3 regions of the Pantoea sp. X-Soil-TKNS-1279 genome follow, and region 3 is predicted to be linked to each of the others. Evidence: predicted binding sites of a transcription regulator. Region 3 holds the regulator's gene; each other region holds the start of a gene.

Region 1 (2,206 bases), 1.2 Mb from region 3:
TGGACGTTGCGGCACACTACTTCGGTCAGTTGGGCCAAAAACTGGCAGATACGTTCGCCCAGTTGCTGGCGGGAAACCTGTTGCTGCTGGCACAGCCTGTCAATCTCATGACGCTGTGCGGCATGTTGGGTGGTGCGCACCACGCAGTGTTCACCCATGCGCAATGCCTGCTCCATCGCCTGCTGCCAGTTGCTGGCCTGCGGCCATGCTGGCTGGGCAAACAACTGACGGATATCAATATCGATAATGCGAATCGCCCGCTGGCTATTGAGACGATCAATCTGCTGTTGGGCAATGGCGCTCATCGAACCCACCACCGCCAGCACCGGCCGCGCCTCCCGGCCTGCCAGATACTCACCCAGCGCGTCACCCAGACCAGATGCTCCGGCCAACAGCGGACGCGTTGACAGCACAGCTGCCGCCTGCATCAAAACGCGTAAATCGGCGTCCTGCTCAATATCAATCACCACCAGCCCCTGCTTCCCTGCCAGCACCTGCGCCAGCTTGCCGCTGCGCAGCGTGTCGATGTTGATCACTTCACCTGGCAAATCGCTCTGCATCTGCAAGCGCATCAGCACATTGCTGCTGGTAACGGGCGTTTTCGGGTCGCTGGCAAATTCGGTGTCAGTCAGGCGCTGCTGATTGATCCACACCTCGCCCCCTCGCGTGGTGCGCCCCAGCTTTGGTACCGCAGGCACGACCAGCGCCAGCGCTTTGCCACTGGCCGCCATCGCTGCGGCAATTTCCGCACCGGGGTTGCCACGTAACGTGGAATCCATCTTCTTAAACAACCAGCCATCCCGCGCAATCGCCTGATGCTGCTGTACCGCGCGTTCAGTGCGTTGCGCGGCCTCGGTGGCACTTACTGCCCGGCTGTCGGTGCTAATCACCAGTACATCGGCGGCATTGGCATCATGCGGCGTATCGCTATTAAACAGCACATGCACGCGCGCCCCTGCCCGAGCCAGACCGCTTCCGGCATCGTTAGCGCCGGTAAAATCATCGGCAATCACCAGAACCGGCGTTTTCCAAGGTTGTGAACGCATCCTCTCTCCTGTAACGGGCAGCTTGCCGTGTTGAGATTGATTATATTCAATCATGATTGATTATATGTGAGCAAGATCAAATTAATTGAAATCAATATGCCCTATAAATTCAGGCACAGTTAGTGACAGATATCGCAGACTGATGAGCAAAACCAATCAATCAGCGCGATAACATCGGGAAAAGGGTACGAAATGAATATCAACAGCACCGTGATTAGCGGCTATCAGGCACTCAATGACCTCAGCTACCTGCTGAAAGGTCGGCAGAAAGCGCTGCTGGTCACTGATAAGAATATAGAGGGCATACCGGCAGTCCAGACGTTGATTGCCCAACTGAAGCAGCACATTGCCAGCCTCAGTGTGGTCAACAGCGTGCCGCCAGAACCCAGCCAGCATGATGTGGCGGCGATTGTTGCTGCCCTGCCGACGACCGATGTCGATCTGGTGATTGGTGTAGGCGGCGGTAGCGTCTTGGACGTTGCCAAACTGCTCTCTATTCTGTGTGTGAAAGGCGCGCCTACCCTTGAGGCCCTGCTGGCCGGGGAAAAACCGCTGACCCGCACCACTTCGCTGCTGATCCCGACCACCGCAGGCACCGGTTCAGAAGCCACGCCGAACGCCATCCTGGCGATCCCGGAGAAAGAAACCAAAGTTGGCATTATTACCCCGGTGATGCTGCCGGACTATGTCGCGCTGGTGCCGGAGCTGACCACCAGCATGCCACCACACATCGCCTCTTCTACCGGCATTGATGCGCTGTGCCACCTGATTGAGTGCTTCACCGCCACGGTCGCCAACCCGGTGAGTGATAACTACGCGATGATTGGCATGAAAAAACTGTTTGCCAGCCTGGAAACCGCCGTTGCCGAGCCGGGTAATCTTGAAGCGCGTCTGAATATGCTGTGGGCGTCATATTACGGCGGCGCATCGATTGCCCACGCCGGTACGCATCTGGTGCACGCGATGTCTTATCCGCTGGGCGGCAAATATCACATTCCGCACGGCGTGGCGAACGCCATCCTGTTGGCACCCTGTATGCGTTTCGTACGCCCGGCAGCAGTGAGTAAATTTGCTCAGGCTTATGACCTGCTGCCTGATGCCGACCAGACTCTGGATGAAGAAGCGAAATCGCACGCGCTGGTTGAGTACTTCGCCGCGCT
Region 2 (2,206 bases), 340 kb from region 3:
TTCCAGCTTATCCAGCGTGCCGCCGGTATGGCCAAGACCACGACCCGAGATCATCGGCACATAACCACCACAGGCGGCGATCATCGGGCCAAGCATCAGCGAAGTCACATCACCCACGCCGCCAGTTGAATGTTTATCGACAATTGGCCCGTTGAGGTTCAGCGACTGCCAGTTCAACACCGTGCCGGAATCACGCATCGCCATCGTCAGCGCCACGCGTTCGGCCAGCGACATATCGTGGAACCAGATGGTCATCGCCAGCGCGGCGATTTGTCCCTCTGATACGCTGTTATCACGCACACCGTTGATAAAGAAACGGATCTCCGCTTCGCTCAACTCACGACCATCGCGTTTTTTGCGAATAATTTCTTGTGGCAGGAACAAGGTTGCCTCCCCGGCTGAAAATCGCGCGATAAATCGCGCCGCTACGAAAACAATTAATACCCAGCTTTGCTGGCGGTGGTGACATGGCCCAGCGTATTAAGCAGGCTCGCCAACAGGCTGGAAGCGCCAAAGCGGAAATGGCGCACATCCGCCCAACCCGCACCAAGGATGTCGTCGGCCAGTTGCAGATAATGGGCCGCATCCTCTGCGCTGCGCACGCCACCTGCCGGTTTAAAACCGACCTGCTGCTGCACGCCTTTATCGCGGATCACGCTCAGCATGATAGCGGCGGTTTCCGGCGTGGCGTTGACCGGCACCTTACCGGTGGAGGTTTTGATAAAGTCGGCACCGGCATCGATAGCGATTTCGGAAGCCTCACGGATTAACACCGCATCTTTCAGTTCACCGCTTTCGATAATGACTTTCAGCAATACACCAGATGCCGCACAAGCTTCTTTGCAGGCTTTCACCAGATCAAAACCGATCTGACGATTGCCCGCCAGCAGCGCGCGATACGGGAACACTACGTCCACCTCATCGGCACCGTAAGCGATCGCTGCGCGGGTTTCCGCCAGTGCGATATCCAGATCATCATTGCCATGCGGGAAGTTGGTCACCGTGGCGATACGGATTTCCGGTGTGCCCTGCTCACGCAACGCTTTGCGCGCCACCGGGATAAAGCGCGGGTAGATACAGATAGCGGCGGTGTTACCGGCGGGTGATTTGGCCTGGCGGCACAGCGCGATCACTTTTTCGTCAGTATCGTCATCGTTCAGTGTGGTCAAATCCATCAGTTGCAGTGCGCGCTGCGCGGCTGCGGTGAAATCAGTCATGGTGCTCTCCAAAAAAGTCAGCCTGGGCGGAAGTCGCCCGCCAGGGAATGTGATAATTCTAACAATTTGAGCGACGAAATATTCGATCATTCATCACATGAAAAAAGAAAACTGTGCAAATAATACATTTATTAGGTGATAAAAATCACAAAATATCACCATTACATGCCCGATACGATCGGAAATGAAGATGTTATTATTATCACATTAATTGAGAAAGTTGTGTCGCCACCACCCTGTAAATGTAGCCAATTCAGAGCAGCACGCAGGGATCAGACCAGGCTCAGTCGGGGAGATTGAAGACGCGCAGGCTGTTTTGCCATAGCGCATCAGCGATGACATCCGGCGGCTCACGGCGTAGCTGGCACAAGACATCAAACACCAGCCGTGCTCGCTCCGGGCGATTGGGTTCGCCCTGATAACCATTCAGCGGCATATCAGGCGCATCGGTTTCCAGTAACAGGGAATCCAGCGGCAATGCTGCGATGGTGTTACGCGTTTTACTGGCGCGTTCATAGGTAATGGTGCCACCGACGCCGATCGCATAGCCAAGTTGGATAAAACGCTGTGCCTGTTGCAGGCTACCGGCAAAACCGTGCACCACACCACGGCGCGGCAGATCGTGACGGCGCAAATGCAGCGCCATCTGATCGTGGGTACGACGTGAATGGAGGATCACCGGCAGATCGAAGCGTTTGGCCAGCTTCAACTGCCCATCCAGCAGCCGGGTTTGTTTGTCGAACTGGGGATCGTCCATATACAGATCGAGTCCGATCTCCCCCAATGCCACGCGTTTTACGTCTGGGGTGTGCAGACAATCCGTCAGTTGATCGAGGTGCGTATCCTGATGCATGGCGATCTGAATCGGATGCAGCCCCAGCGCGGCATATAACGCGGCATGTTGTTGTGCCAGCTGGCTGACCAGCGCAAAGCGGCTGGCATCGACGCTGGGTACAATTACACGTTCAACCCCTGCCTGCGCAGCACGC
Region 3 (2,206 bases):
TCCCGCCGATATAGAGCAGCGGAGGCACCCAGATCGGCATACGTCCCACCAGGCTCAGGGTAAAGATGGAGGCAATCAGCGTGGCAGGCAACAAGCGGCCATGCAACGGGCTGATTTCACCCGTCACGCCTACTAATAACGGCAGCACCAGCAGAATCAGCGGCAGGGGGACGTGATAATCCGTCAGCCACTGGATCAGAAAGCTGCCGGTCGCAAACAGGGAACCGCCAATAATCAGGCGTTTAAAAAAGCGTTTATGCGGCGTATCAAGACCGGCGATGTTGCAACAGGCGGGCACTAAGGAGAACAGCAAACCTTTTTGCAGGTCGCCAAACAGCCAGCCGAGGGCCACGGGCAGGCACAGCACCAGCGTTTGCCGCAGGGCATAGTTCACTTCGGGATGATAGATGATTCGACGCCACATCAGCTCATCGCAGACAAAAACGGCGTGATGCTGCCATCACGCCGTGGGTGAGAAGAAATTAGCGGGTGCCGTAAACGACGATGGTTTTACCATGTGCGGAGATCAGGTTTTGATCTTCCAGCATTTTCAGAATACGGCCAACTGTCTCGCGTGAGCATCCGACGATCTGACCAATTTCCTGACGGGTGATTTTGATCTGCATCCCGTCCGGGTGGGTCATGGCATCGGGCTGTTTGGCCAGATTGAGCAGCGTCTGCGCAATGCGACCGGTCACATCAAGGAAGGCAAGGTTGCCCACTTTTTCTGATGTCACCTGTAGGCGACGCGCCATCTGCGCCGAAAGACGCATTAAAATATCCGGGTTTACCTGAATCAGCTGACGGAATTTTTTGTAGGAAATTTCAGCCACTTCGCAGGCAGTTTTGGCTCGTACCCAGGCACTACGTTCCTGACCTTCTTCAAACAGGCCAAGCTCGCCGATGAAATCCCCCTGATTGAGGTAGGAGAGAATCATCTCTTTGCCTTCTTCATCCTTGATCAGCACCGCAACGGCACCTTTCACGATGTAGTAGAGCGTTTCCGCTTTCTCACCCTGATGAATCAGGGTGCTTTTGGATGGATATTTGTGAATATGGCAATGGGACAGGAACCATTCGAGTGTAGGGTCTGTTTGCGGTTTGCCGAGAACCATTCGCTATTATCCTCTGTTGTAATCGTGCCCAAAACACAGGGGGCAGTTTTCCCTGTCAGGCGGTGAAATCGTAGAGCGCTTCCTGTTAAGGAAAATTATTCGGGTGGACTCTTAAGCCAGGCTTCTGATTCTTCCCGCCTTCGTCTATTGCGACGAAAATATTTTCAGCTCTGTTTGTAGCACAGCTTTTGCTAGCTGTCTTCTGTTGTCTCGCTTCAGCAAAAGGGCGATTAGTCTGGATTGCTGTTTCTCAGGTGAAAGCGTACTCTGGCGGCAAATCAGCCTATTCAGGAGAAAGAATAATGCAGGCACGGGTTAAATGGGTGGAAGGGCTTACCTTTCTCGGAGAATCCTCATCAGGTCACCAGATATTAATGGATGGCAATTCGGGCGACAAAGCACCGAGCCCGATGGAGATGGTGCTGATGGCGGCAGGCGGTTGCAGCGCGATTGACGTCGTGTCGATCCTGCAAAAAGGGCGTAATGATGTGAAGGATTGTGAGGTCAAACTGACCTCGGAACGTCGTGAAGAAGCGCCACGCATTTTCACACATATCAACCTGCATTTTATTGTTACCGGCAAAGCGCTGGGCGATAAAGCGGTGGCGCGAGCGGTTGATCTGTCGGCTGAGAAATATTGCTCGGTGGCGATTATGCTGGGCAAAGGGGTAGAAATCACCCACAGCTATGAGGTTATCGAGCTCTAGCTCGGTCGTAACGGCGCGATTAATCGCGCCGTTACGGTTATGTTTGATTATTCGATGCGTTTGCCTTCAATCAGTCGCTGCACCAGCGGCGTCATAATCAGCTCCATCGCCAGACCCATTTTGCCGCCGGGCACTACCAGGGTGTTCATATGCGAGATAAAGGAATCCTGAATCATCGCCAGCAGATAGGGGAAGGCAATACCTTCCAGACCACGGAAATGGATCACCACAAAGCTTTCATCCAGCGATGGAATTTCACGCGCAGCAAACGGGTTAGACGTATCGACGGTGGGTACGCGCTGGAAGTTGATATGGGTGCGTGAGAACTGCGGGGTGATGAAGTTGATGTAATCCTCCATCGAACGCACCACCGAATCCATCACC

What was found. The regulator CRP, encoded in region 3, controls carbon source genes, mostly activating them, when cyclic AMP is high. The targets are predictions, from matches to a motif close to ATGTGANNNNNNTCACAT.
Region 1: AC6I8N_RS03920 (iron-containing alcohol dehydrogenase) is a predicted target of CRP. The motif match lies at 1,111-1,128, and genes of this name have one in related genera.
Region 2: deoC (deoxyribose-phosphate aldolase) is a predicted target of CRP. The motif match lies at 1,408-1,425, and genes of this name have one in related genera.

The regions. Positions count from the first base shown of each region.
Region 1 is NZ_AP035948.1:874,534-876,739, reverse strand. It holds gene dtnK (D-threonate kinase) at 1-1,046, opposite strand, end outside; gene AC6I8N_RS03920 (iron-containing alcohol dehydrogenase) at 1,239-2,206, shown strand, end outside.
Region 2 is NZ_AP035948.1:3,635,696-3,637,901, forward strand. It holds gene deoA (thymidine phosphorylase) at 1-384, opposite strand, end outside; gene deoC (deoxyribose-phosphate aldolase) at 438-1,217, opposite strand; gene AC6I8N_RS16900 (TatD family hydrolase) at 1,501-2,206, opposite strand, start outside.
Region 3 is NZ_AP035948.1:3,973,676-3,975,881, reverse strand. It holds gene AC6I8N_RS18665 (YccS/YhfK family putative transporter) at 1-424, opposite strand, end outside; gene crp (cAMP-activated global transcriptional regulator CRP) at 483-1,115, opposite strand; gene AC6I8N_RS18655 (OsmC family protein) at 1,418-1,822, shown strand; gene AC6I8N_RS18650 (phosphoribulokinase) at 1,870-2,206, opposite strand, start outside.